4 regions of the Priestia sp. TSO9 genome follow, and region 1 is predicted to be linked to each of the others. Evidence: riboswitches for the same ligand, from Rfam matches in the RefSeq annotation. Region 1 holds a riboswitch; each other region holds the start of a gene.
What was found. Region 1 has a riboswitch for thiamine pyrophosphate ahead of LJC66_RS04195 (acetylornithine deacetylase). Riboswitches for the same ligand answer to the same signal wherever they lie in the genome.
Positions count from the first base shown of each region.

Region 1 (7,403 bases):
TGCAGACGAGCGAACATTTAAAAACAGTTATGAATGAGCTTTTACAAACAACAGCTCTAATCGCTGATGATGAAGCTGAGCAGCTTGTAAATGGCATCATCTCATCTAAAAAAGTGTTTGTTACAGGAGCAGGCCGTTCAGGTCTTATGGGCAAGTCTTTTGCTATGCGTATGATGCATATGGGCATTGATTCTTATGTCATTGGAGAAACCGTGACTTCTACTTTCACAAAGGATGATTTATTAATCATCGGATCAGGTTCTGGCGAGACAAAGAGCTTGATTCCTATCGCTCAAAAAGCAAAAGAACTTGGAGGAAAAGTTGGAGTAGTCACAATTTCTCCCGATTCCACGCTTGGCAAGCTGGCTGACTTTATCGTGAAGCTGCCTGGTGCTCCGAAGGATCAAGAACAAAGCAGTTATCAAACAGTGCAGCCTATGGCGTCACTGTTTGAACAAACGCTTCTTCTCTTTTACGATGCGCTGATTCTTCGCTTCATGGAGAAGAAAGAACTTGATACCCATACAATGTACGGAAAGCACGCAAATTTAGAATAAAAAAAGGTCTTGCTCTAGGCAAGACCTTTTTTGTTTTGAAACTTTTTATTTCACCGAATATTTATTTATCGCATAACTAAATGTACTTTATCATTAACTTTTTTTAAAAGCCTTATTCGAATTTTGTTGCATCTCTATAAAAGGGCTGCTTTGCAACTTTAATCGAGTCTGTTGGGCATCCTTCCTACGCTTCCATCATCTCATCTTGCCGATCTTCAGGAACTTCTTTTGTTCCTTCATTGTTATCTAGCACTGCATAAGCAAGACCTTCTGAATCATAATCATAAAGACCTAGTGCGCTCTCTCCACATGCTCCGCAAGCAATACATGTTTCCTTATCTACTATTGTAAAAGCCATAAAAAAACCTCCTTTACCTTTTCACTTTCTCTTTCAGAAAGTTACGTTCAGTATAAGAAGGTTTTTTAAAATTCGTCTTAAATTATTTACTTGGATTCTCTGATATTCTCAAACATTTCATCTACATTTGGCTTTTTCTTAATTAATCCTGACTCTTTTAACCAGTCCACATTTGACTGCCATGATTCTTTCGTTTGACTGCCAAATCCATGTTCAGACTTCATTTTCGGAAGTAAAATATTTAAACTTTTTGTTTCCACGTCTTTTTCAAGAGGAAAGTTTGATTTATCTTGGTTATCTAATAGAATTTGAAGTGATTCTTTTGGATGCTTCTCTGTGTACTCATATCCTTTTGTCGCAGCACGCCAAAACGCTTTAATCGTATCAGAATCTTTTGCCCACGTTTGATCCCCAGTAACTGCCACTAGCTCATAGTAAGATGGTACGCCGTAATCCGAAGGATCAATGTCAACAGTTTTATATCCTTTTTTCTGAAGCAATGGTACTTCATGGTTAATATATGCACCTATTACGGCATCTACTTTTTTGCTAATCAGCGATGAATTTAACTCAAATCCTACGTCTACTAGTTTTACTTTATTCGGATCTCCTCCATCGCTTTTCACCATTTTCTTTAGAACAGATTCACTTAATGGTGTTCCGCTGTAGCCTACTACTTTTCCTTCTAAATCTTTAGGACGCTTAATACCGCTATCTTTCAGCGCCACAACTCGGTTCAACGGAGACCTTACGATTGCTCCTACCGACTTTACCGGCACATCTTCATTTGCTCGTGCCATTGCTACATCAGGCTGATAATAAAGGCCGAGCGTAACTTTCCCCGCAGCTGCTAAATTAAGCGAGTCTGTTGGATTAGCAGGAAACTGTACTTTTACATTCAGCCCTTCTTTTTTGAAATATCCTTTTTCTTGTGCAGCGTAAATGAAGCTGTGCACTGCATTTGGGTACCAATCAAGCATAATTGTAACGTCTTTTAATTTTTTACTGTCACCAGCTTTATTTTCCTTGTCCTGGCCGCAAGCAGCGAGCATCAAAACAAGCATCAGGCTTAAGCCAATTACAAACCATTTTTTCATTCTGTTTTCCTCCACTTTAATGAACGTTTTTCGAAACCTACTACAATAATAAAGAATAAAATACCAAGCGCGGATAAAATCACAATTGGTGCAAATACACCAGCTGCATCAAACTGCGTCATCATGCGACGACTGAAATATCCTAAGCCTGCTTGTGCACCTAACCATTCCCCAATAGCCGCACCTATTATACTAAAGGTAACCGCTACTTTGAGCCCTGAATAAAAATGAGGCAGTGCAGAAGGAATGTTCAGCTTAAAAAATATATCTTTTTTTGTTGCTCCCATCGTTAACATGAGTTCTTTTAACTCTTTGTTTGTGGAACGAAGCCCGTCAAACGTGCTAACGGTAATGGGAAAAAACGTAATTAATACGGTCACAATCACTTTGCTCCAAATGGAGTAGCCAAACCACAGCACAAATACAGGAGCAATGGCAATGGTCGGGATCATTTGTGACGCAATAATAAGCGGATAGAAAGCACGCTCAATAAGCGGGCTCCAATTCATCCACACGGCCAGCATAACTCCCAGCACCACGGATATAATCAGCCCAATTACGACAATAGATAGCGTAGCTGGTAAATGCTTAAACAATAAATCCATTCGCAGCTCCCAAAGCTTCGTTAAAATACCGGTGGGCGTTGGTAAAATAAATGGATAGTTTACAACGCGTGCTCCAATTTCCCAAGCAGCCAGCAAAATGACGACTAAAATAACTGAAGCCCCGTATTTTTTCATGTGTTCACCTTCGATCTAAGCTGTTCAATTAAATAATCTTTCACGTCAAGCACACGCTGTTGATTCAAATCTTTTTGCGTTCGAGGTCTGCTAAGCGGCACTTGAATCTCTTCAAGATGACTTACCGGCTTGTCTGAAAAGATAAAAATACGATCTGATAAAAAAAGCGCTTCGTTTACGTCATGAGTGATAAATAAGATGGTGTGCTTACGCTTTTGCCATTGTTCAAGCAGCCATTCCTGCATCGATAAACGCGTAATGGCATCAAGCGCACTAAAAGGCTCATCTAAAAGCAGCACGTTAGAACCGCTTAATACCGTTCGCAGAAAAGAAACACGCTGCTTCATCCCTCCAGATAAATCACTTGGAAAACGATCTTCATACCCTTTTAAACCAAACTCTTCGAGCAGCTGAGATACTTGCTTATGAGCACTTGCTTTTGACACATTGTGAAGCTCAAGCGGCAGCGCTGCATTGTCTAAAATCGTGCGCCACGGAAGAAGCAAATCTTGCTGCGGCATGTAGCCCACTTTTCCAAGCCGCTTTTCATAAGACTGTCCATTAATCACGATATCGCCTTCACTCTGCTGTTCAAGACCTGTAATGAGACGAAACAACGTACTTTTCCCAGAACCGCTCGCTCCAACGATACTGACAAACTCGCCTTCTTTCACGTCTAAGTTTAATGATGTTAAAATCGGTTGATCACCGTTTTTGTACGTAAAACTGACGTTTTGAAAAGATAACACAGACTTATTCATGAATTGGCCACATCGCTTCGTTATAAGCCATATCCCAGAACATATACTCAAAACGCGTTGTATTTAAGAAAATTTCTTCGAGCTTTTCTAACTCCGCTTCTGATTTGTCTTCAGTAAGTGAGTCGAATAAATTAATGCACCATGTTGCTAGTTCTCCAAATTCTTCTGAGCTGTACATTTCAATCCACTCTCGATAAAACTCATTTTCAGCTCCAGGCTTTTCACTGAGTTCTTTTCCTATTTCCCAATAGCTCCACATACAAGGCAAAAGAGCCGCCACTAATTCAGCTAATGTTCCGCTTTGACCAACGTGCAGCATATAGTGTGTGTATGCAAGCGTTGTAGGAGATGGCTGCGCTTTTTCTAATTCTTTTTCGCTGATTTCAAATTTCTTGGCATACTCACGGTGCAGGCTCATTTCTTCGTTTAATGTAGAATCCAAAAGTGCAGCAAATTTCCCCATCGTTTGAAGATCGGTAGCTTTCATGGCTCCAATCGCAAATAATTTGGCATAATCAATTAGGTAAAGGTAATCTTGAATCATGTAAAAGCGAAACTTCTCCTTTTCAAGCGTTCCGTCTCCCATTCCTTGTACAAAGGGATGATTATGATTTTGACGCCAAATAGGCTGCAGCTTTTCGTATAATCGTTCACTAAATTTCATGATGATCACTCCTTATGCGTATGCAGCCACGTATAAATGAACTGCACCATCACTTTTGTATATTGAACAAGCTGATTTATATCTAATTGTTCGTTCACAGCATGTGCATTTGCTAAATTTCCCGGACCGTAAATAGCGGCCGGAATCCCCGCATCAGCTAGCCATCCCCCATCTGTTACGCTAGTTGACACATCAATTGGAGGTTTTTTCCCTTCTATTTGTTCATGAGTATTTGCAAGCAGCTGTACTCCAGCATGATTTTCATCAATTTCTAATGAGGGGAAGATTTCTCCTCTGTCTTCAATCATTGACGTGCCTCCCCATTCAAAGGTTGGCAGATTATCTTTTAACCATGGATCTGCTTTTGCAATAGCTAAAATGTATTCTTCCACTTCTTTTGATACTTGATCGTATGATTCATTAGGATAATAGTGAACGGTGACCCACAGCCTGCATTCATCTGCAATAAAAGCAGCATGTCTTCCACCTTCGATCACTGCTGGATTAATCGTGTTTGTCCCTGGCAAAAACCCTGGATAGCTCTTTGTAACAGCCCAGTGGCGCTCCAATTCTTGCAGCACTCCGATCACTTTTGCCATCTTCTCAATAGCACTCGCAGCTAACAGCCCTCCTCCAGCATGAATCATACTTCGGCGTGTACCGTCATGATAGGTTTTACTGCTTTTTATCGTAATCCAGCCCGTGATCACTCCGCCTTGACCTTGAATATGTAAATCACTCGTATCGGCAACAAGCGCAAAGTCAGCTGTATATCCTTTCTGACAGCATTGCAGCGTACCTGCCTCTCCCACTTCTTCTCCTACAACGGATTCAAAAATCAAGTCTCCCGGCAGTTCGATTTCTGCTTCTGTTAAAAGCTGAACTGCAAATAATGCTCCTGCCAAGCCGCCTTTCATATCAGCAACTCCGCGTCCGATTATCATGTTGTCTTTTACCACAGCTTCAAATGGATTTGTCTCCCACTTTTCATTTTCTTGTACCTCAGCTACATCCATATGCCCGTTAATAATTAAACTTTGATAGTCAGCTGATTTTTTTCCTTTTAACGTGCCCGCTACAATAGGATCGTTGCAATATAAATCCCACATATCGATGGAAAAACCGCAGTTTTTAAGAAAATCCGCTACGTAGCGCTGCGCTTCATGAGAATTTCGTGCAGGAGGCGCTGGCGTTTTATATGAAACAAGCGTTTTTACTAACTGGATTAGCTCCCCTTTGCGATCCTCTACCTGTTTGACAAGCAAATCAATTGTTTCTTCCATGTATGACACCTTCCTTTACGCATAAAAAAACACTTCTTTCGCAGGAAAGAAGTGTTTTTGTTTATATACAAAAAATTATTATAACGAGTTCGTAAGGAAATACCATACAAAACATCCATTACAATACCTCTTTCCTACGCTAGTATTACCTAGTTCAGGTCATAAGGGTTAAGACTTCTCGTCTCTCTCAGCTTAGAAAGCACCCCTAGTGGCGTTGTATCTCTATAAAATTAAACGATTATCATATGTTTACCTGTAATAGTTTTATCATAGTAAAGCGTTTTATTCAATAGAAAGGTTCATGATTTAGCAATGAAAATAGTTTCCTTTTTAGTAAAATAAAAAGCACACACCTTTTTTCAGTAGTATGTGCTCTTTACTTTTATAAGCTTACTAGTTAGCTATCGGCTTCTTTAAAAATACACCGTTTTTCCATTCAGACAGGAATAAGCTCAAGTTTTTGCCTCGGTTTCACTAACGAAAGCAGCTCATGATCTTCTTCTATCACATACCCAATCACGTTCACATTCGCATTTGCAGGCAAATTCGTTTTAGCTATTTGAACCTCTCCTCTGTAACGTCCGTAGCCATCATTGTCCATTGTAATTGCTCCGATTCTGCGCTCGACTGTATGAAATGGCGGCACTGGTTTTACAGATCGAGTATCAACTAAACGCAGAGCGTCTCTTGATACATCTGGACGCACGCTGTACGTTCCCTCTATATGAGGTGAACGAATGCGCAGCGGAATAATGCTGCTTTCTTGATATTGAACTAAACGCTTTAATAAACTTGAACCGACGCATGAATCTCCAATATAAACCTCCGCTACTCCGCAGCCGTATAAATCCACTGCAGAGGTAAAAGGGCATCTATTACGGTCTTTTTCTCTAGTAGGAAGACCTTGATAAATAGGGCCTCTCTTTTCTCCTTCCCCGGGAATATAAGCGCAGACTGGGATACGAAGTTCATTAAATAAATCTGTCTGCTGTTGAAAAAATGTTTCTTCAAGCCCTGTTTCAGGTCGAGGATAAAAATTATGCCATGCAAGCAGCTGATGGTGATGAAGACCTGCACATAAGAGTGCTTCAATTTCTTGTTTGGATAACGTACTTGCATTAACAGCAATATAAAATTCATTCGCAAGCGAAAGAGTTTCTGCTGTGCTAAACCCATCGTCTAGTCTAATACCAGATACGCCAAGTGAAGATAGCGACATAAGGCTTTCAATACCTAAATGAACCGGCGTATGCTTGGATACGTCTGCATACACGCTTATTCCACAATCTCTAGCCACATGAAGCAGTTCTTTTGCCCGTTCAGCCAAATCTCCTTTTTCCTCTGGAATGTGAAGCGAAGTGAATGCACGTGTGACGCCGCACTCACTTGCTTCTATTAATCTTTTTTTAGCATCACTATCATTTAAATAAAACGAAATGCCAATCATTCAAACTCTCTCGCCATTTCATCGTTGAATCCAAAGAAATACGTACAAACAAAGCCGGCTGCGTAAGCAACAACTAACCCGAGTAAATAAAGAAGAATTTGATGCGCATGAACTAAAAACGTAAGCGGCAAACCTGAGACTCCCACTGCTACAGTCGCAATATGAAAGTGCGCCTGAAACGCTCCGCCGATCCCAGCTCCAAGACAAGCGGTTAAAAAGGGGCGTCCTAAAGGAAGTGTGACTCCAAAAATAAGCGGCTCTCCAATTCCAAGCAGCCCTGAAGGAAGAGCGCCTCCAATTGCTCGCTTTAAACGCTTTTTCTTTGTTTTGATATAGATAGCAAAAGCTGCACCGACCTGACCGGCTCCGCCCATTGCTAGTATAGGAAGAAGCGGATCATCTCCAATTGAATTGATAAGCTCTAAATGAACAGGAGTAAGACCTTGATGAAGTCCTGTAATGACGAGCGGCAAAAATGTTGCCCCTAAAACAAAGC
Region 1 is NZ_JAJEKD010000009.1:272,891-280,293, reverse strand. It holds gene hxlB (6-phospho-3-hexuloisomerase) at 1-557, shown strand, start outside; partial or broken gene LJC66_RS04220 (ferredoxin) at 670-915, opposite strand; gene LJC66_RS04215 (ABC transporter substrate-binding protein) at 1,002-2,012, opposite strand; gene LJC66_RS04210 (ABC transporter permease) at 2,009-2,752, opposite strand; gene LJC66_RS04205 (ABC transporter ATP-binding protein) at 2,749-3,513, opposite strand; gene tenA (thiaminase II) at 3,506-4,177, opposite strand; gene LJC66_RS04195 (acetylornithine deacetylase) at 4,183-5,460, opposite strand; TPP riboswitch at 5,575-5,677, opposite strand; gene LJC66_RS04190 (MupG family TIM beta-alpha barrel fold protein) at 5,897-6,907, opposite strand; gene LJC66_RS04185 (PTS transporter subunit EIIC) at 6,904-7,403, opposite strand, start outside.

Region 2 (7,403 bases), on a different contig from region 1:
TTAGCGACCGCGCCCAGCTAAGCAGCTCCAAGCTTTTTCAAAGCGGTGCAATGGATGTAGAAACAGTAACGAAAGTTGGCTATAAAAAATTTATGAAAGGGCAGACGGTTATCGTACCAGGAGTGCAGTTTCGTCTCGCCACGTTCATCCCGCGCTTCGTGCCAAGAAAGTGGCTTACATCCGTTGTCCGAAGAACACAAGAAATTAAATAAAGGGGAATCTATATGAGTGAAAAAGCAGTCGAGTTATTTCGTGCCAGCATTCCTATTTTTCAGGCGCTAAGTGATTCAGCAAGACAAGATATTATTTTGCTGCTCGCGGAAAAAGAGCCTTTAACCGTAAATGAAATTGCAAACGAGTCTACGCTATCACGACCGGCAATTTCTCATCATTTGAAAATTTTACGCGATCAAAAGCTTGTGCAAATTGAGCAAAAAGGAACGCAGAGATATTATTCATTAGCTTTAAATGAGGCAGTTGAGCTATTAAAAAACTTGCTTGCTACAGTTGAAAGCGAATGTTTATAGGGAGATGAAAGAGATGAACCACGAGCAATTTTATATCACAGATGAAACGGTCATTGAGCATATTGTCTCTACACAAAAACAATACTTCTATGCGCAAAAGACAAAGAGTATCAGCAGCCGCATTCAAGCGCTGAAAAAGCTAAGAGACGCAGTCAAACAAAACGAGCAGAGAATTATGGATACTTTAAAACAAGATTTAAATAAATCTGAAGTAGAGGCGTACACGTCGGAAATTGGGATTTTACTAGAGGAAATTCGGTTTACGCTTAAGCATTTAGCAAAATGGATGAAGCCTAAAAAAGTAAAAACCGCTTTAACACATGTGGGCTCTAAAGGGAAAATTGTTCCTGAACCGTATGGAGTCGCGTTAATTATTGCTCCGTGGAACTATCCGTTTCAATTAGCACTGTCTCCTTTAGTAGGAGCGATTGCCGCTGGAAACACGGCGATTATAAAACCTTCTGAACTAACGCCTAGCGTATCTCGCGTTATACAAGAATTACTTGCTGAAGCTTTTGACCCAGCATTTGTGACGGTGGTTGAAGGGGCTGTAGACACGACAAGCCTGCTTTTAAAACAGCCCCTTGATTATATTTTCTTTACGGGAAGTGTAAATGTAGGGAAAATTATTATGCAAGAAGCAGGGAAGCAGCTTATCCCCGTCACGCTTGAGCTAGGCGGAAAAAGTCCGTGCATTGTACATGAAGACGCAAATCTAGATCTTGCAGCGAAGCGAATTATGTTTGGGAAAGGGATGAATGCAGGCCAAACGTGCGTTGCTCCCGATTATTTGCTCGTGCATAAAAAGGTAAAAGCGCAGCTTGTAGAAAAACTTCGCGAAGCAATTTCTCAATTTTACGGTAACAATCCGCTTGAAAGCGACCGCTACGGCCGTATTGTCAGTGAGCGCCATTTTACTCGGCTAGTTGAGTTTTTAAAAGACGGAAATGCTATAGTTGGAGGCGGGTACAATAAGGACACGCTAACAATAGAACCTACGTTGTTAAGTGAAGTAAGCTGGACATCAGATGTTATGCAAGAAGAAATCTTTGGACCTATTCTTCCTATGATTGAATATGAAACACTAGACGAAGTCATTCATAAAGTTCAAGAAAAAGCTAAGCCGTTAGCTCTTTACTTATTTACAGAAAGTGAAGATGTGCAAAACGTCATAACGGAGCGCCTTTCATTTGGAGGAGGCTGTATAAACGATACGCTTATGCATATCGCTACGCCATATTTGCCGTTTGGCGGAGTGGGAGAAAGCGGCACGGGTCAATATCATGGAAAAGACAGCTTTCAGACATTCACTCATTTTAAAAGCATGCTGTCTCAAACAACCAAGTTTGATTTGTCATTCCGCTATCCTTCGGAAAAACAAAGCTTGAAAATGATCAAAAAATTATTGAAATAAAAGAGCCTCCTGACAGGAGGCTTTTTCGTTATTTTGAAAGTGAAAGCTGAGAAAGCGGCCATTTTTCTTGGGTATATGCCATTTCCCAAAATAAATACTCCAGTTCACAGCTTTTGATGAAGTGATCTTTCATACGGTTACGTTCTTCTTCAGTCGCTTGTTCGGCGAGTTCATCAAGCTTGTTACAAAACCATTGTGTTGTGCCATTCATTTCTTCATTATTATAAAACTGAATCCATTCATAAAAAGGATGAGAAGGAGATGGATTTACTTGTTCTGTAATGCGCTGGCCAATTTCAACGTACGTCCATGGACATGGAAGAAGCACTGCAATGATTTCCGCTAAGCTGCCTGTGTGCGCAACACTTGTCATATGGTTAATGTAGTGGCTGGCCGTCGGTGAAAGCGTCTCAGTGTGAAGGTCTTCATAACGTACGCCTGCTACTTCACAAAAATTATTGTGAGGATGTACTTCACTATGTAATACCGTAGAAATGCCGGCATTAAAGGCTTCCATTTCGGTACGCGTGCGGCATTTTGTTAAAGCAGCGCCGTAAATGCGAACAAATGCTGTTAAGTATTCGTAATCTTGAGAAACGTAGTGAATCAGCGCTTCTTTTGGCACGTTTCCTTCAGCAATTCCTTTAATAAAAGGATGGTTAAAAATGGCTTCGTAAATATAGTTTGCTTCTTGTCTTAATTGAGATGAAAATGACATCAAAATCCTCCTTTAATATGAGGAAGTCACAAACAAGCACATAAAGGAAATAAAAAACACTCCGTTTATAAACGGAGTGGCAAAGGACAGTAAAAAACTGAACATTGCCACTTTCCTACGCTGGTATGAGCCAGATCAGGTTCAAAGGGATCAAGAAAACTTGTCTCAGCCGGTGGGCACCCCTAGTGGACTTCCTATTAATCTATGTTTAACTTACCATATATTCTGAAAAATAGAAAGCGTTATGGGAAAATGTGCGCTAACCGTTTTTATTTCTTAAATTTCTTAAAGAGGGAGCTTCTTAAAGCTATTTTTAATCATTTTTGTTTAAAAATGCATATTTTTAGGGAAGAAGAGGTATTAATGAAGGGAAGAGCCGTTTTCGTCTCCGAAACATTCCCATATAAATAGAAGAAAGGAGAGAACAAAATGGCGAAATTTCGTTTGTATGCTATATTAAATGCAGTAGGCTTGGCTATTACACTGCTTGTGAATTATTTAGCAAATGCCATTCCAATAGGAGGAAAAACAACGGCAGAGGCTTCTGCGCAAGTTCCTACGTTGTTTACACCAGCGGGTTATGCCTTTGCTATCTGGGGCGTTATTTATTTGTTATTAACCATTTGGGTTATACGCCAATTTTTTGCAAGAGAAGATCAAAAGGAAATATATGCACGTATCGGCATTTGGTTTTTTCTAAACTGTTTGTTAAATAGTGCGTGGATCTTTATTTTCCAAAACGATTACTATAAGTTATCCCTTTTAGTTATGCTCTTTATTTTAGGTACATTAATGATTGTGTATTCCATTATTCAGCATTCTCGGATGACGACATGGTTTATGCGTCTGCCAATTTCGCTTTATCTTGGATGGATTTCTGTTGCGACTATCGTCAATGTGTTTGTCGTATTTCAAGCAAATGGAATACAGCGCTTGCTTGGCCTAAACGAGTTAGCATGGACGATCATTATGCTGCTGGTAGGAGCTGCGCTGGGCATTGTGTTTACATTAAAAAACCGAGACGCTGTTTATCCGCTTGTTTTTATCTGGGCTTATGTTGCCATTGCAGTGAAGCAAAGTGGAAATCAGCCAATTGTCATTACTGTTATCATTTCGATTGTTTTATTAGCAATTGCCATTATTGTGGGACTGATTAAACGCTATAGACGTTTTTAAAAAGAAGCTCTAGCTTTTGTAAGCTAGAGCTTTTTATGATGCTCTTTTGATTGTAAAAAAGCAGCTGTAAAAGCAATTAAGCTAATTAAAATACCAAAAGGAACAACAATTGGTACGAATGATAAAATAAATGTCATAAGTGTAACCTCCATGTTGCATCGGCGCATAATGAAAAATTCAACTTTTTTAAATTGAAGTTCCGCTATTATAGTATGCTAGGCTTTATGTTTGGAGCCTATATGTTTAGAAATAAACGAAAAAGGCAACATACGTTACATACAGGTTATATAGGAGGAGTTAAAATGGAAACATATTTAGTCGCCTACACAGATAAAGATGATATGGAATATAAACAAGTGACGTGCGAGAGCTATGAAGATGCAGAGCGTACGGTCCTTCGTTTAGAGAGAGAAGGGCATATGCATATTGAAGAAATTTCAAATCAAGAAGCCTACCGTGGAGATGAATCATCGTACAGAGAATAAATTTTGAATAGAAACACCGACCTTAAAATGAAGAAGCAGCTGCTTCTTCATTTTTTCTATTCTATATAGATATCGTTTTATAGAAAAAAGTAAAACGGGAATGATTTTCTTCTGCATTTATGGTACAGTACTAATCAGGTGAGTTTTGAGTTTAGAAGAGGAGAGAGTAACATTATATGAGTAAAGGAAATCAGTGGTCTTCACGCCTCGGTTTTATTTTAGCATCTGCTGGGGCAGCAATTGGTCTAGGAGCGATATGGAAGTTTCCATACGTAACGGGAACCAGTGGCGGTGGAGCGTTTTTTGCGTTGTTTATTTTATTTACGATTTTTATTGGATTGCCGCTTCTGTTGGCAGAATTTATCATTGGAAGACATACGGGGAAAGAAGCGATTAGTGCTTATAAGGCAATTGCTCCAAAATCCGCTTGGGTATGGATTGGCAGGCTGGGAGTACTAAGCTGTGTCGTTTTGCTTTCCTTTTACAGCGTCGTTGGCGGCTGGGTGATTTTATATACGATTATGAGCGTAACCGGTATGCTAAGCGGAAAAGAGTACGGCCCGTTGTTTAATGCCGTCATTAGCCAACCTTATGTAGTATTAGGTGCACAGGCGCTGTTTTTACTAATTACAGTGTTTGTTATTTCAAAAGGCGTACAAAAAGGAATAGAGCGTGCTAATAAATACATGATGCCGCTGTTATTTATTTGTTTTATCATTATCGTGGTGCGTTCTTTAACGTTAGACGGAGCAATGGACGGAGTAAAGTTCTTTTTGAAACCGGATTTTTCAGCCATTACAGGGTCATCTGTTCTCTATGCGCTTGGTCAGTCGTTTTTCTCGCTTTGCGTAGGTTTATCCTGCATGGTGACATATAGCTCTTATTTAGGGAAAAAAGTAAGCTTGACGCGTTCAGCTGGCACCATTGCTATTTTGAACTTGTTTGTTTCGCTGCTGGCGGGCTTGGCTATTTTTCCAGCCGTTTTTTCGTTTGGATTAAAGCCAACTGAAGGACCTGGACTTTTGTTTGTGGTCTTGCCAACAGTATTTGAGAAAATGCCGTTTGGTACCGTCTTTTTAGCACTGTTTTTAATTTTATTTCTATTCGCTACGCTTACGTCCGCTTTTTCACTGCTGGAAATTATCGTAGCTGCTTTAACCAAAGACGATCAGACAAAACGAACTCGCTACGCTTCTTTATCAGGGATTCTTGTGTTTGTGGTAGGTATCCCATCAGCGCTTTCGTTTGGTGTACTAAAACATGTCTCACTTTTTGGCAGAAGTATATTTGACGTAGCTGACTTTTTTGTGAGCAACTTAATGCTGCCTCTTGGAAGTTTAGCCATTGCGATTTTTGTGACATTTAAAATGAAAAAAGAAGCCGTGTATGAAGAGTTTATTTCAGGAAGTACAAAAGGCGCTAAATTATTCAACACATGGTTCTTTCTAGTTAAATACGTATTGCCTATTATTATTATAGCTGTTCTATTAAGCTTACTTGTTGCATATTAAAAAAAGCACTCATCTGAGTGCTTTTTTTGTTTATTTTGCAAAAACGTGATTTCCGATTGTAATCGTAACCTGTTTTTGACGAAGCCATTGGTCGCTTGTTTTATCTGGATTAAAGAAGAATAACGAACCTTTTCCTTGACCTCTAAAAGCTAGTGCTTCATTTACAGCTTTTTTTGCTTCAGCATCCGCTGCTTTATTAATTTCACCGTTTTGTACAGGTGTAAACTGTGTACCTTGATAAATGACATCATGAATAGAGTTTGGGAAAGAATCGCTATCCACGCGGTTTAAAACGACTGTTGCTACAGCCACTTTGCCAGCGTAAGGTTCGCCTTTTGCTTCAGCTTGTACAAGGCGAGCTAACAGATCTTTATCACTTTCGCTAATAGAGTTAGGGATTGTTAATGTTTCATTTGCATTAATAGAGTCGGTAGATTTGTGATTCGCTTCTTTTAACTGTTTAACCGTAACGCCGTATTCAGCGCCAATCTTGTAAAGAGTCTCTCCGGATTTTACGCGATGAGTTGTTTCAGCGGCATTTGCCCCGTGACTCATGCCGAACATAGGAACTGCTAGTGCTCCAATAATTGCTAGTTTCTTAAACATAAAGTAAGTACCTCCTGAAATCCTTTTGAACGCCCCTTTTATCACGGATCGGTGCGTGCTGTGCACCGAACTTTATATGTACGTTTCAAAGATTAACAGGTGTCAATACATCTTGTCACTGCTTAAAACATACCAATCTAGGAAGATATTATAATAGTTAACAGATAATTTAAAAAAATACGTTGACTGATAATAAAGGAGTGAATTATAATGAACGAGTAAATAGTTAACCGTTTAACTGGAGAGATTTTATGGGAGAAAAGATAACGATTCGTGATGTAGCAAAGCATGCAGGGGTGTCTGCAGCTTCAGTATCTTACGTCTTAAACGGAATTAACAAAGTATCCGATGAAACAAAAGAGCGAATTTTAACAGCGGTAAAAGAATTAAACTACGAACCAAATTTAACCGCCGTTAGTCTTTCGAAACAAAAGTCAAATATGATTGGCGTTATGTTCCCGCTTACAGATGATTCACTTTCTACTATATTTAAAGATAACCATTATTACAGCGAAATGATTAGTGGAATTGAATATGTAATCCGTAAGCATGGTTATGATCTAGTCATATCTGGAGCGAGTAGCCCAGCTGATTGCCTAAAATGGATTCGAACGAGAAATATTGATGGTCTTCTGTTTTTAGGAGCCTTCCCTCATCGATTGTATGAGAAAATGAAAGCGTTATCGAATCCGATTGTGCTAGTAGATACATACGAAAGGTACGAACGTGATTATCATCATATTTCCGTAGACGATGAGTATGGAGGATATCTAGCTACAACACATTTAGTGAATTTGGGGCACAAAGAAATTGCGTTTGTTGCGCATCACCTCGTCAATAGTCCAGTGGATAAAAAAAGGTATATAGGCTACGAGAAAGCATTAAAAGAAGCGGGCATTACACCATCAAAGACATTTGTTTTTGAAGTGAACGAAAGTTCTTTTGATAACGGTTACAATTTAGGGA
Region 2 is NZ_JAJEKD010000013.1:501,299-508,701, forward strand. It holds gene LJC66_RS10765 (SDR family NAD(P)-dependent oxidoreductase) at 1-212, shown strand, start outside; gene LJC66_RS10770 (ArsR/SmtB family transcription factor) at 225-527, shown strand; gene LJC66_RS10775 (aldehyde dehydrogenase) at 541-1,941, shown strand; gene tenA (thiaminase II) at 1,970-2,659, opposite strand; TPP riboswitch at 2,755-2,853, opposite strand; gene LJC66_RS10785 (TspO/MBR family protein) at 3,089-3,835, shown strand; gene LJC66_RS10790 (hypothetical protein) at 4,138-4,320, shown strand; gene LJC66_RS10795 (sodium-dependent transporter) at 4,497-5,831, shown strand; gene LJC66_RS10800 (cell wall hydrolase) at 5,862-6,437, opposite strand; gene LJC66_RS10805 (LacI family DNA-binding transcriptional regulator) at 6,689-7,403, shown strand, end outside.
Region 2: another riboswitch for thiamine pyrophosphate. It lies ahead of tenA (thiaminase II); the one in region 1 lies ahead of LJC66_RS04195 (acetylornithine deacetylase).

Region 3 (7,403 bases), on a different contig from region 1:
CATGTGGTTGGTGTAACATACGTCTACTCCCATAGGCAGGCCGTGCATCTTGCCCATAAAATGATCTTCTAACCCAGCTCGTAGAACTTGTTTGCTGTTATATAAATATTCAGGTCCAATAAATCCAACAACCGTATTAACTAAGAAAGGCTTATAGTGACGAGCTAAGCCGTAGCATCTAGCTTCGAGCGTTACTTGATCAATATTATAGTGAGCTTCTGATGACAGTTCAGAACCTTGTCCTGTTTCAAAATACCAGCGGTTCGGACCTTTTGCCGTCCCTTTTTCATGAATTAACGCTGTCGCTTCATCAAGCATAGACAGTGAAATTCCAAATGAATCATTACCGGCTTCTGTGCCTGCCAAACTTTGAAAAATCAAGTCAGCAGATGCTCCTTTTTCAATTGCTCTCATCTGACTCGTCACATGTGACAACACACAGTTTTGAGTCGGGATTGCCCATTCATTGATTATATTTTTTGTTTCATTCAAAAGCGCGTAGATATTATCCGTTGTGTCAATAACAGGGTTAATTCCGATAACCGCATCTCCAATTCCATAGCTTAACGCTTCGTATAGAGATGCTCTCATTCCCTTTAAGTTATCTGAAGGATGATTAGGCTGGGCTCGAGAAGCCAATACTCCTTTTTGGCCGATAGTCGTTTGACAAGTAGTTTGCACTTCTATCTTGTCAGCTCCTTGAATTAAATCTAAATTGGACATAATTTTAGTAGCCGCCGCAATCATTTCGCTGCTTAATCCTTTGCTAAGTGCAAGAAGGTCTTCTCCGCTATGCTGATCGGATAAAATGTATTCTCTTAAATCCCCTACTGTCCAATTTTTAATAATGTCGTAAACAGATGAATCAATCTGACTTTCGATTAATGCCGAGACGTTGTCTTCATCTGCGCTGAGCAGCGGGTAGTTTCTGATATCAGCAAGTGTGATATCAGCTAGAACTTGCTTTGCTGCCATTCGTTCTTTCATTGACTCAGCGCTAACTCCTGCGAGTTGATCTCCAGAACGCTCTTCGTTTGCTTTGGCCATGATTTCTTTTAAGCTATAAAATGAAAATGTTTCTCCTAACAATCGTGTAGTTTTAAACATCGTTTCCTCCTTCTATATTTAGTAGATTATGATGAAAAAGCGAGCGTTTTAACGGAAACGAAGATCGCTTCTCCAGCTACTGGTAACCCTAGATCAATGTAATCTCCGTGTGTAAAATCAATTTGATCTAAACAAATAATTTCTAACTCTTTCCTCTGTTTAGCTAATGCTTGTCCTAAAGCTTTTGCAATATCTTGCTCGCATAGAACAACGAGGCACTTAGCTCCTTTAAAACAAGCAATAAATTCAGCGCTTATTACTTTTGCTAATTCTTGAAGCATCTTATAGCTGCAGTAAGGAAAATGAGATAAAGCAATAGCAGCGGGGGGATCTTCTGCGCTGAAAATAGTTGAAGCCTGCATACATGCCGCTCGAGCTCTTTCTTGAAACATCAGCGGATTCCATTTCTCTTCTTGCTGAACAGGTATCTCTACAATCGGGATATTTTTTAACGGCAGCCGCTTAGACCCAATGTATACAGTTGATCCGCTAACTTCTGTATTTTGCATACCAGCCCCAATTACAGTAGCGCGCGTTGTCTCAGCGGCTTGAGAAACTTGGATGGATTGAAAATGATATGCTAGAAGCGGACCAACGTCTCCATGTATGGCCACTTCTTTCACTGTTTTTGGCTTTTGCTTCTCCATCATTGCTCCTACTCCTCCTGAAACCATGATCATTTCGGGGATAGAAAATCTTGTATGAGGAGAAACGAGAAGCGAGGAATTTTGATTCAGCGCATTTACATAATTCACGGTTTCTTCAGCTAGTAATTGACAGATAGACGAGAGCTTTTCAAATGTTGCTTTTTCACCTTCTCGCAGTGTTAAAGAATTATTTTTCAAAAATTCAGTTAAATGAGACGAAACGTAGGTGACAAAACCGTCTGAATTCAGACGAATTAATCTTCCCCCCACATGCAGTGTAAACGTTTCTATAACTTTTCCATTTTGACATAAAGCGATGTTAGCAGTTCCTCCTCCTACATCAATATTGGCAATTACTGCATTTGTTTCAGCAGAATGTTCGATTGCTCCTGATCCTTTTGCTGCTAATATTCCTTCCAGGTCAGCGCCAGCTGTTGCAACAACAAAATCCCCAGCATGTTCGGCTAGATAGTGAACGATACTTTCTGCATTTTGCTTTCTGGCCGTTTCTCCTGTGATGATAACAGCACCTGCTTCCACTTGATCTAAGGAGATTCCTGCATTCTTATACTCTTGTTCTAGTAGTACCGTTAATCTTTGAACATCGATTTCAACATCGTTTAGCATAGGGGTGGTATAGATAGAACTTGCATAGGTTACGCGACGATCAATAATTTGACAGCCTGGCAGCGTAAACTGATTTTGTTGATTTGCTATTAACAGCTTGCTTACAATCAGTTTCGTTGTGCTTGTTCCAATATCTAAACCTATGCTCGTGATCCATTTCTGTAGCATGCTATCAATCCCTTATCTCGTTTGAATATGGTGATTATCATAAAACAGTTTTTTGAATATTTCACTAACTATGTTATCAAACCTGACACACTTTTGTGTAAACAAAGGTGACAAATGACAAAAAAGACTAAATCTTGGTAGATTTAGTCTTTTTGCTTATGATGAGTGTGATTTAGTTATAATCATTCTTGATGCCGATGGAATTAATAGTGAAAGAATGATTAAGCAGGCTATTAGTGATCCTACCATTGAAATCCCGTTCATTGAAAAAGAATACCATAGAGCGGACATGCCCTTTGGCGCATATGATCCCCAGAAAATAATACCCGCAATAAAGTGCCAGAAATACCGTGCGAAGCTGCCGATAATAAGGGATAAAACAATCAAAACAAAAGCTTTTGATCTGTTATTGTTAGCTAAATTTGTTTTAATAGATTGCGAAAAAATACCTCCAAAACCTATAAAAGCAAAAGCCACAATATATTCAATAAACGTTTGCAGCGCTGTTAAAATATAAGCCGTTCCTGTTGCCAACTGTAAAAGCCCCCATAATAGACCAGATAGAGCCCCGCCTTTTACTCCCCAGCGAAAGCACATAATAAAAATGGGCACCATGGAGAACGAAATACTCACAGCCGTTGCAATCTTAATGGAAGGCAAAAGATCAAGTAGAAGTGCTAATGCTGCAAAAATAGCTATTTCAATTTTAGCCTGTAAAGGTAATGCTTTATTCACGTTTCTCACTCCTGTTTTTGAATCATTCATATCAAACGGTTTACACAGGAGTAAGCAAATATATGCTACTATTCCCACATTCCTACGCTAGCGTTAACTAACAGGTTCGAAGGGTCTGAACAATTTGTTCACTCTCAGCACGGCGGCTCCCCCTGTGGTACGTTCGGATATTTATGTAGTATTATGACAACATTCATTATATCATATGTAACAAAATAGATTCGAGAGATTTCAAAGATGTTTCTATTTTCTGAATCTATTTTTTATAATGACAATCGTTTTAGTATTTGGTATACTTCTTTTATGTCAAATGAATATAAAAAACCCTCATCCTAATCGATGAGGTAGAGGTCGCAGTTTTTAATAGTAAAGCAACGGAAATGCAGAGAACATTGAGGATGTTGCTTGAAAGGAAAAATTGCCGAAGTTTAGATCACTTCTCGGTTGATTTAAGCTGGGGCTGTCTCCGAACAGGAACAGAACTGTCACATCATGCGAGTGATGTGAAGAGCTATCTTCACGGAAGGTTGACGCGGTTTTCAGATTTAAAAGCGCGCACATATACTGCGGGCTTTTTTTATGTTATCCCGTCTCTTTCCGTACATTCGAAAGGAGTATTTATCTATGCAAGAGCAGCAAGAATTAAAACGTGGGTTGAAATCTCGCCACTTAACGATGATTTCATTAGGAGGAGCCATCGGAACCGGCTTATTCCTAGCAAGTGGTGGAGCAATTCACACAGCAGGACCTGGGGGAGCGCTTTTAGCTTACGCTATCATTGGTGTCATGGTTTACTTTTTGATGACCAGCCTAGCGGAGCTCGCAGCTTATATGCCTGAAGCCGGTTCGTTTAGTACGTATGCGTCTCGGTTTGTAGATCCATCCTTTGGTTTCGCTCTCGGCTGGAACTATTGGTATAACTGGGCTATTACGATTGCAGCTGAATTATCTGCTGGAGCCCTTATTATGAAATTTTGGTTCCCAAACTCTTCTTCTATTTTATGGAGTGCCCTGTTTTTATTAATTATGTTTGGGCTTAACTACCTTTCTGTAAAAGGATTTGGTGAATCTGAATTTTGGTTTTCGTTAATTAAAGTAGTAACGGTTATCATCTTTTTAGTTATTGGTATTATGATGATTTTTGGTATCTTTAACAATGAAGCACCAGGTTTTAAAAACTTCACGCTTGGTGATGGACCCATTCACGGTGGATTCTTTACTGTCTTAGGTATTTTTATGGCTGCTGGTTTTTCATTCCAAGGAACAGAGTTGCTTGGAGTCGCAGCTGGAGAAAGTGAAGATCCGGAAAAAACGGTTCCTCGTGCAGTTAAACAAGTCTTCTGGCGCATCTTGTTATTTTATATTTTAGCTATTTTTGTTATCGGGATGCTTATTCCATACACAGCGGATTCATTAGCAAGTGATGATGTGCGGGTAAGTCCATTTACTTTAATATTCGAACGAGCAGGTCTGGCGTTTGCAGCATCAGCTATCAATGCCGTTATTTTAACAGCCGTTTTATCTGCTGGTAACTCAGGTATGTATGCTTCTACGCGTATGCTGTGGAACTTAGCGAAAGATGGAAAAGCACCGAGGTTCTTAGCAAAAGTAAATAAACGAGGCGTTCCGGTTAATGCTTTAATCGCAACGGCACTTGTCGGTACACTTGCATTTGGTGCTTCATTTTTTGGAGACGGTGCGGTATACACGTGGTTACTTAACGCTTCTGGTATGTCTGGTTTTATTGCTTGGTTAGGAATTGCCATCAGCCACTATCGTTTTAGAAGAGCATTTGTTGCCCAAGGTCATGATTTGAGTGAACTTCCATATCATGCAAAACTTTTCCCGTTTGGTCCTATCTTTGCCTTTATTTTATGTGCTGTTGTCATTTTAGGTCAAAACTATTCGGCGTTTACGGGTGATTCGATTGACTGGTACGGTGTACTTGTTTCTTATATCGGACTTCCTTTATTCTTAATTGTTTGGTTAGGATACAAATGGACGAAAAAGTCAAAACTTATTCCGTTAAAAGAATGCCAAGTAACAGTAAAAAAATACGAATAAAAAAAGCTCTCTATTCTTTTGAATAGAGAGCTTTTTTATGTGACCTGATCAGCAAAATGAAGAGATATATAGGCGGGCTGATTTTTCATAACAAGCATATAACCTTTGAGGGGGCGACTACAGTAATCAGCAGCTTCTATATAATAAATATGCTGAATTAACCTGCTTAAATGGGTTACAAAAGATGGAAGTTGATGAGTTGGAATGCTTTGGATGTAGTCTATGATTTCTTGTTTAGTTTGAAGGCCCGAATGAGTACATTCTAACAGATGAAAAAGCGGATCTGCTGCTATAGTAGATAGTTCAGAGTTGTGTTTGATTCTATTCAGCTGGATATGCAGTTCTTTTTTGGACCATTTTTTTGGAATAGCTCTTAGATGCTGATATTGAACATGTGTATTCATGATAGCTAACACCTTTCGTATTAAAATAATAAAACGACTTATTATTTTAATAACCTTTACACATGAAACTAAAACGTTGCAATGTGTAAAGGTGTCATACATCTTATAAAATAAGCTGATAAAAAAGAACATCTTGCCACTGATCGAATTTCCAGCCTACTTCTTTAAATTCTCCGCAAAATGTAAAATTAAATTGCTCATGCATTTTGATACTGATATCATTCCCTTTTGTAATCCCTGAAATGACAACGTGATGGTTGAGTTCTTTAGCTAATTCCAAAATTCGCTTCATAAGCTTTTTTCCAATGCCATGTCCCTGCTGGTTTTTATCAATATAAATCGATAGCTCTACCGTTTGAATGTACGCCTCTTTATCTCGATAAGAAGAAAGCGAAGCATAGCCCGCTACTACCCCATCTTTTTCTGCGACAATAAGCGGAAAAAGTTCATTGCTAATATGATTATTAAACCAGCTCCTTCTTTGCTCTACCGTTACAGGCGTTAAGTCAAAAGTAGCAGCACTTGTTTGAACAGACTGGTTATAAATTTCAACAAGCATAGGTAAATCTTCTTCTTTAGCATAACGAATGATCATATGTACAAACTCCTTATAGTATAGAATTATCTTTATTTTACTTCTTTTAATAAACATAATCTACATAAAAAACCGATGTGCGCATGCACATCAGTTGTGATTTTGAGCATATTGAAAGGTTTGAAGAACTTGAAGTGTCTCTTTTGTAGAAACGACCGTCGCAAACTCCTCATGCAAAGAAGACAGTGCGAATGTATGTACATCTTCTGCAGGAAGCCTTGTTTTTCCATCGTAGGACATACAATCAAAGCAAGCTGTTGCATCGTTTACAACGTACGTCCTGTACCCTAGATTTCCAGCCATGCGGGCAGTCGTAGAGACGCAGTGATTAGTAGTTAGTCCTATTAAGATAAGCGTATCATAGCCATTTGCTTTTAAATAACTGTCTAGCTCTGTTCCAATGAAGCAGCTGTTCACGTGTTTGCGAATTAAGTATTCGTCTTCTTGTGGACCAAACCCTTCTTTGAACTGAAACCCCTTTGAACTTGGGTGTAAAGGAGAATCTGGATTTTCTGATGCATGCTGTACGTGAATGACAGGATAATCTTGGCGCCTCCATGCTTGCAGTAGTGTCAGCATATGTTTTTCTGCATCTAGATTGTTTCTTTCCCCCCACTGTGGTGAATAAAATCCTTCTTGTACATCAATAAGCAGCAGCACTGGCCGGGAACGTAACATAAGCATCATCTTCTTTCATCTTTATTTTAAAATGGAAATAACGTATGTGCACCCATCAGATCCGGCTTTTGACGAATGAACCGTTTGTTTCGGTAAATGTATCCGATCTCCTGCCTGACATAGAACCGTATCATGTTCAACTGTAAAGTAAATAGATCCTTCAAGTATATGAAGAATTTCATCAGTTGGATGGGTATGAGATGGGTGCGTTTGAAAAGCAATATCGTGCTGTACTTCAACGTATCCAGTATACGCCGGAAGCAGTTCTTTAATTACTTCTTCAAACTTTCCGCCAACTCCTTTTTTAATAGAGGCTTTTTTTACGTCCATGCTGCTCACTCCTTTTTAATTTAAACGGACACTGTCCGGTAGTATAGT
Region 3 is NZ_JAJEKD010000013.1:924,010-931,412, forward strand. It holds gene LJC66_RS12880 (ethanolamine ammonia-lyase subunit EutB) at 1-1,107, opposite strand, end outside; gene LJC66_RS12885 (ethanolamine ammonia-lyase reactivating factor EutA) at 1,134-2,549, opposite strand; gene thiT (energy-coupled thiamine transporter ThiT) at 2,706-3,314, opposite strand; TPP riboswitch at 3,347-3,447, opposite strand; lysine riboswitch at 3,622-3,806, shown strand; gene LJC66_RS12895 (amino acid permease) at 3,909-5,348, shown strand; gene LJC66_RS12900 (hypothetical protein) at 5,384-5,752, opposite strand; gene LJC66_RS12905 (GNAT family N-acetyltransferase) at 5,856-6,347, opposite strand; gene LJC66_RS12910 (cysteine hydrolase family protein) at 6,438-7,025, opposite strand; gene LJC66_RS12915 (cupin domain-containing protein) at 7,047-7,355, opposite strand; gene LJC66_RS12920 (YqcI/YcgG family protein) at 7,330-7,403, opposite strand, start outside.
Region 3: another riboswitch for thiamine pyrophosphate. It lies ahead of thiT (energy-coupled thiamine transporter ThiT); the one in region 1 lies ahead of LJC66_RS04195 (acetylornithine deacetylase).

Region 4 (7,403 bases), on a different contig from region 1:
GCGGTAAAATAATCCGTCTTAACGCTTGGGAATAGGTCATACCAAGTGAGTAACCAGCTTCCCACTGTCCTTTAGGAATAGATTGAATCGCTGCTCGGATAATTTCAGATGCATACGCACCTACACTTAATGAAAATCCAATAACAGCAGAGATAAATGGGTCAATTGTTATATCTAAATTGGGTAAGCCGTAGAAAATAATAAATAATTGCACAAGCAGCGGTGTACCTCGAATAATCGATACATAGATGCGCGCAATTATATTTAAAACTTTTATAGATGATAAACGAGCCAAGGCTGTTAAGACAGCTAAAATGATACCGAGTACAAACGTGATTAATGTTAGTGGAATAGAATATTGAATAGCTCCCTTTAGCATTGGTAAAAGAGATGATTGAGCGATTGAAATCAATTGATTCAATCGCTCTCCATCAGGAAAAATATTATTTAGGAGAAACATCTTCGCCAAACCATTTCTTAGAAATTTTTGCGTATGTTCCGTCTTTTTTCATATCTTTCAATGCTTTGTTTACTTCATCCACTAACTTACCGCTGTCTTTTCTAAACATAAAGCCGCTTGCAGCACCATCGGATTTTTCATCCGCGATTTTGATAGGTGCGTTAGGGTGCTTTTTCTTATAGTCAAGGAACGATAATTTATCATTGATTGTAGCATCAACACGGTTTGCGCTCATTAGTTCTACTGCTTGAGCAAAACCTTCAGCACTCGTAATGTTTGCACCATAAGATTGAGCCATGTCTTTATAGTTACTTGTTAATGACTGCGCTGATTTTTTTCCTTTTAAATCTTTAAATGATTTGATATCTTTTTCGTCTTTACGAACAATTAATACAGCCCCTGACTGGATGTATGGATCAGAGAAATCGTATTTTTTTTGACGATCTTCACGAATACCAACTTCATTAGCAATCATGTCAAATCGTTTAGCATCTAATCCAGCAAACATGCCATCCCACTGTGTTTCTTTGAACTCAGCTTTTACGCCAAGACGTTTAGCTACTTCTTGAGCCAATTCTACATCAAACCCAGTTAGCTTTTGTTTGTCATCATGAAAAGTGAACGGAGGGTATGTACCTTCAGTTCCAATTGTTAATACGCCATCTTTTTTCACTTTATTATATAAATCTTCTTGTGAAGATTTATTGTCTCCATTGTTTGCTTCATTTTTTGAGCTAGAACCGCATGCGGCAAGCACAACTGTGAAAGCTAATAGTAGCGACAAAAGTGCAGCAAATTTCTTCATTTTCTAAACCCCCTAGTATTCTGATAGGAAATAATACTCTGTGATACTAAACAAGAACACAGCAAAAGTCAACAAAAAAAACTTATACGATTAATGTGACTTAAAATAAGGGAAATATACCTTCTATACACGGTTTGTCATAAGGATACAGAAAGATTTTAAAATTTGGATTAAGTGGATTTTTAAGGGATATTTGAGGAGTAAAAAGGAAGTTTCATGCGACGATTTTCTCTTTCATTTTTTCATGACTTTTGGTGCAATAAACATATAGTTAAATGTTAAGGTAGAAATAAATTCCTTATGGTACACTTAAAGAAGAATTTATGAAACGGAGCGATATGATGAAAGCCATAAACTTAATCTCAATTGCCTTTGGCGCTATCGCTGGTACATATGCACGTTATTTGCTGAATCTTTCCTTATTATATACGGGCTATCCAATAGGAACGGTAATCGAAAACCTATTAGGAAGCTTCATACTAGGCCTATTAACAGGATTTTTTGTGTGGAAAAAGCCAAAAGAATGGATAAAGCTTGGACTAGGAGTTGGCGTGTGCGGCGGTTTTACAACGTATTCAACGTTTGCAGGAGACGTCATTTCTCTCACTCAGCACCATTTATTTGGGGGAGCCATTTATGTCATTGTCTCTTTAGTAGGTGGAATCCTTCTTGCTTTAGCAGGCTATCTATGCGGTGAAGCGGCAGGGGAAAATTTAGTGAAAGTACATGAGGTGAAGTAAATGAGCATAGTGAGCTTGGCACTTGGTGGAGCAGCTGGAGGAATATGCCGTTATCTTTTGGGTTTAAAAGTTACAAAAGCAGTTTCAAACCCTCCTTTTCCAGTATCAATGCTGTTTGTAAACTTGCTCGGTGCGTTTGGCCTTGGTCTTTTTTACGGTAGTTATTATGGAAAGGTTCCGAGTCATGCTTATGATGATTCAATATTTTTAATGATTGGCATTGGTTTTTTTGGTGCCTTTACCACTTTTTCAACGTTTAGTGTGGAAACCGTACAGTTAATTCGAGAAAAATCTTATCGGAAAATGTTGGCTTACGTGGGGATTTCAGCATTTGGAACAGTTGGTTTATTTACAGTCGGTTTAATTGCAGGAACGTTTTTATTTAAGTAAAGAGAACGTTTCTAGTAGGGAAAAACAAAAAGACGGAGAAGTAGAGAATGGATAGAAAAGCAGAAGTTTGGAAATACATTTTGTTGATTGTAGCTGTTGCAGGTCAGATCATCGGTTTTTTATTTTTATTTATAAATGTTGTGGCGGCATTTATTTTTTACGGTTTTTATATTCTAACTTTTATTATGTTACTCCTGCTGTTTATATGGGATCGGAAAAAGGAAAAAGACAAAGAAGAATTTGACGACTATACCGATTACTAACTATATAAAAAGCAGAATGATGCGGTGCGCCGGGCCTCTTAGTAAAGAAGCTTAAAAGATACATCTATAAAAGGAAGAGAGCCGTAAGAGCATAAAGAGATATTGTATTTACATCTAGTTGTGTTATAATTTTAAGTGCAAAAACAAAATCAATAAATAGCAATCACTAGGGGAGCTTTTTGAAGCTGAGACGAATGTATTTCGGACCCTTTGAACCTGATCTGGTTTGTACCAGCGTAGGGAAGTGGCGATCATGTTTACATAACGATACATGCTAACCACTCTACGTTGTAGAGTGGTTTTTTTGTATGTAATCAAGCCCTCTACACAAGATGAAGTGATTGAAATTTCTCTTTATTCTGAACGGAAAGGTTTCGATCATATGGATATTCCTAAATTTCATGTCATTACAACAGATAAGCAGCCAGTTAAAGAGGTTCGGGACATTTTAACGGCTATTGAGCCTTTTGTGGGTGTCATTCATATTAGAGAAAAAAAGAAAACGGCAAAGCAGATTCAATGTTTGCTAGAAAGCCTGCCATTTTGTCGCTCTAAAATTATTGTAAATGACCGAGTTGATGTAGCGCATGCTTTAAAAGCAAAAGGCGTACAGCTTGCCTATCATAGTTTAGATGTTTCGTGTGTTAGAGACGCATTTCCTTCTCTTATTGTGGGAAAATCAGTTCACTCTGTGGAAGAAGCTCTAGAAGCTGAAAAAGATGGCGCTCATTATATTCTATACGGACATATTTATTCAACTCATTCAAAAAAAGGATTAAAAAGTCGAGGGATAGCAGCGCTAAAAGAAGTAGTAGACGCTGTGGAGATACCAGTTATTGCGATTGGTGGGATTACACCTGGAAATGCCAAAGAGGTACTGCAAACAGGAGCACATGGTATAGCTGTGATGTCTAGTGTCATGCTTGCGCAAGATCCCCTTAAAGCGATTAAACAATATTCTCATATATGGACATCTGGAGGTGGAGAAAATGAAGCAGCATTATGATGTACTGTTAGTCGGAGGAGGCATAATTAGCTCTTCTATCGCTTATCATTTGTCAAAACAAGGAGCATCAGTAGCCATTCTTGAGCGCAATCAAATTGGTTGTGAAGCTTCAAGTGCAGCCGCTGGTATTTTAGGTGCTCAAGCTGAAATTGATGAAGAAGGTCCTCTTTTAGACCTTGCTATTAAGAGCAGAAGCATGTTTCCTGAGCTGGTGAAGGAACTAAAAGAAAAAACGGCCATCGACGTAGAGCTCATTCAAAAAGGCTTATTAAAAGTCGCTGTAACAGAAGAAGATGCACACGTATTAAAGAAAAAAGCCGCTCAGCACCACAGGTGGGATGAACATGTAAAATGGATTGATGTAAAAGAAGCGCGTTTGTTAGAACCCGGGCTCTCTCCAGACATATACGGAGCCATTACAATACCGGGGGACGGCCAGCTAGCTCCGGCTAAGTTAACGCAAGCTCTTGCTCATGGAGCCTTGTATCACGGAACAGATATATTCGAATACTGTGACGTTCATTCTCTTATTATGGAAAATGAAACAGTAAAAGGTGTACAGACGTCCAAAGGATCTTTTTATGGAGAAAAAGTAGTTATTGCAGCAGGCTCATGGGCTAAACGCTTTATTTCTTCTGAACATTTAGGTCAGGTGTTTCCTGTAAAAGGGGAGTGTATTGCTTTGCAAAGTCATAAGCCTTTGCTTTCTAAAACGATATTTTTAGATGAAGGTTTTTACTTAGTGCCAAAGACTGGTGGAAGAATCGTAATAGGGGCAACTAAGCTACAGCATGATTTTACCAAGACGGTTTCTGCACAAGGTATTCAATTTTTGCTGAATAAAGCTTCTGCGCTTCTGCCGGCTATTAAAGAAGCCACATTTGAAAAAGCATGGGCAGGTCTTCGTCCACAAACAAATGATGGCTGGCCTTATTTAGGAGAGCATCCTGAAATAGTGAATCTACACATGGCGTTTGGCCACTACCGAAACGGTATTTTATTAAGTGCTGCAACTGGAAAAATTATGGCTGATGCTTTGTTAAGGAAAAAGCCGAATCATTCATTTTTTACATCATTTCAGCTAACTAGAGTAATGGAGGGAGTTCATTGAATCTAATCATTAATGGTAAGACCGTTACTGTTGGAGAGGAAATTGAAACGGTTCAGCACTTGTTGCAGGCTCAGAACCTGCATGAACGAGTGGTAATTGTTGAGCTAAACAAGAATATTTTACAAAAAGAAGAACATAGTGATGCAAGTTTAAAAGATGGAGATGCGTTAGAAGTCGTTTCATTTGTAGGAGGAGGATGAAGAGTATGTTAAAAATTGGACAATATACATTTAATTCACGTTTATTATTAGGAACAGGGAAATTTCCGGACTTTATGACTCAGCGTCAAGCGGTAGAAGAGTCGGAAACAGAAATTTTAACATTTGCTGTTAGACGAATGGATATTTTTGATCAAAATCAGCCTAATTTACTAGAAGCGCTTGATGTGAAGCGTTTCACTCTTTTGCCTAACACTGCTGGAGCAAAAAATGCAGAAGAGGCCGTACGTATTGCTAAATTAGCAAAGGCTTCTGGACTTTGTGATATGGTGAAAGTAGAAGTAATTGGATGTGATAAGACGCTGCTTCCTGATCCAGTTGAAACATTAAAAGCTAGTGAAGAACTGTTAAAAGAGGGCTTTACCGTTTTACCTTACACATCAGATGATGTTTTACTTTCGCGTCGTTTAGAGGAGTTAGGCGTACATGCCATTATGCCAGGAGCTTCGCCTATCGGTTCAGGTCAAGGTATTATTAATCCGTTGAACATGCGTTTTATCATTGAACAATCAACTGTTCCAGTAATTGTAGATGCAGGTATTGGAACGGCTTCAGACGCAGCTCAAGCTATGGAGCTAGGAGCAGATGGTGTGTTATTAAATACAGCTGTTTCAGGAGCAAAAGATCCTGTGAAAATGGCTCGTGCTATGAAGCTAGCGATTGAGGCAGGAAGAGCAGCATTTGAAGCAGGACGTATTGAAAAGAAACAATATGCAACGGCAAGCAGTCCAACAGAAGGGATGAGTATCGGTTGATTAATCGTTATTCCCGCCAAGAACTGTTTCAACCTATTGGAAAAGGCGGACAGCAGCTAATTCAAGAAAAGCATGTTCTGATTGTAGGAGCAGGTGCTCTTGGAACAGGGAACGCCGAGGCCCTTGCGCGAGCGGGGGTAAAGAAAATAACGCTCATTGACCGGGACTATGTAGAGTGGAGCAACCTTCAGCGTCAGCAATTATATAGTGAAAAAGATGCTGATAAAAGAATTCCAAAAGCAATTGCTGCTAAAAAAAGGCTTCACGATATTAATCATGATGTAAAAATAGAAGCGCACGTAGCAGACGGTACCCCTCAAGTTTTAGAACAGCTTGTTGAGGGGGTAGATGTTATGATTGATGCGACCGATAATTTTGACACACGCCTTGTAATGAATGATTTATCACAAAAATATGATATTCCTTGGATTTACGGAGCTTGTGTAGGAAGTTATGGAATTAGTTATACGATCATACCAAGTGAAACACCGTGTTTATCCTGTTTGCTTGAATCTGTACCGCTTGGAGGGTTAACATGTGATACAGTGGGGATTATTAGTCCTGCTGTACAAATGGTAGTCGCTCATCAAGTAACAGAAGTGTTAAAAATATTAGTCGGAGACTGGAATGCGCTCAGGAGGGAACTTGTTTCGTTTGACGTATGGAAAAATGAGTATACGAGCATCAATGTGAACGTGTTTCGCAAATCTGCTTGCCGCTCATGCGGCAGTGAACAAACCTATCCCTTTTTACAATATGAAAATCAAACGAAAACAGCTGTGCTATGCGGAAGAAACACGGTACAAATCCGTCCGGGCAAATCAGCTAAGCAGCCGCTGCAGTCTTTAGGTGAACGATTAAAAGAAAAAGGATATAAAATTGAACAAAATCCGTATCTGCTTTCTTTTTATGTAGATGATTACCGTTTAGTTATGTTTCAAGATGGGCGCGTCTTTGTCCATGGAACAAATGATATAGTAGAAGCAAAGTCACTTTATCATCGGTATATTGGGTAAGAAAGAGATGGAGGTTTCAAGCATGACAGTACCAAAAGCATTAACCATTGCTGGATCAGACAGCGGTGGAGGAGCAGGCATTCAAGCTGATTTAAAAACATTTCAAGAGCGTAACGTTTTTGGCATGTCTGTTATTACAGCTGTGACTGCACAAAATACAGTTGGCGTTCAAGGAGTTTATCCTTTAGAAGTAGAAGCAGTTGAAACGCAGTTAGATTCAATTGCCACTGACTTATTTCCTAATGCAGTGAAGACAGGTATGTTGTTCAGTGCTGATATTATTTACGCAGTGGCTCGTAAAATCAAACAGTACGGACTGCAAAATGTTGTAGTTGATCCCGTTATGATTGCAAAAGGCGGTCAGTCTCTTCTTCAAAGAGAAGCCGTACAGGCTCTAAAAGAATTATTGCCTCTTTGTGAAGTCATTACGCCGAACATACCGGAGGCGGAAGTCATCACGGGTAAAGAAATTCACACGATCGAAGACCGAAAAGAAGCGGCAAAACAGATTCATGAGCTAGGTGTAAAGCACGTGGTAATTAAAGGCGGACATGATCAATCTCATCAAGATATGATTGATATAGTGTATGATGGTCATACGTACGTTGAAATCACGCATGAAAAGATGAATACAAAGCA
Region 4 is NZ_JAJEKD010000008.1:74,162-81,564, forward strand. It holds gene LJC66_RS02545 (amino acid ABC transporter permease) at 1-460, opposite strand, end outside; gene LJC66_RS02550 (amino acid ABC transporter substrate-binding protein) at 444-1,265, opposite strand; gene LJC66_RS02555 (fluoride efflux transporter FluC) at 1,589-2,005, shown strand; gene crcB (fluoride efflux transporter CrcB) at 2,006-2,395, shown strand; gene LJC66_RS02565 (hypothetical protein) at 2,443-2,658, shown strand; TPP riboswitch at 2,817-2,918, shown strand; gene LJC66_RS02570 (thiamine phosphate synthase) at 3,041-3,664, shown strand; gene thiO (glycine oxidase ThiO) at 3,648-4,775, shown strand; gene thiS (sulfur carrier protein ThiS) at 4,772-4,975, shown strand; gene LJC66_RS02585 (thiazole synthase) at 4,981-5,748, shown strand; gene LJC66_RS02590 (thiazole biosynthesis adenylyltransferase ThiF) at 5,745-6,764, shown strand; gene thiD (bifunctional hydroxymethylpyrimidine kinase/phosphomethylpyrimidine kinase) at 6,787-7,403, shown strand, end outside.
Region 4: another riboswitch for thiamine pyrophosphate. It lies ahead of LJC66_RS02570 (thiamine phosphate synthase); the one in region 1 lies ahead of LJC66_RS04195 (acetylornithine deacetylase).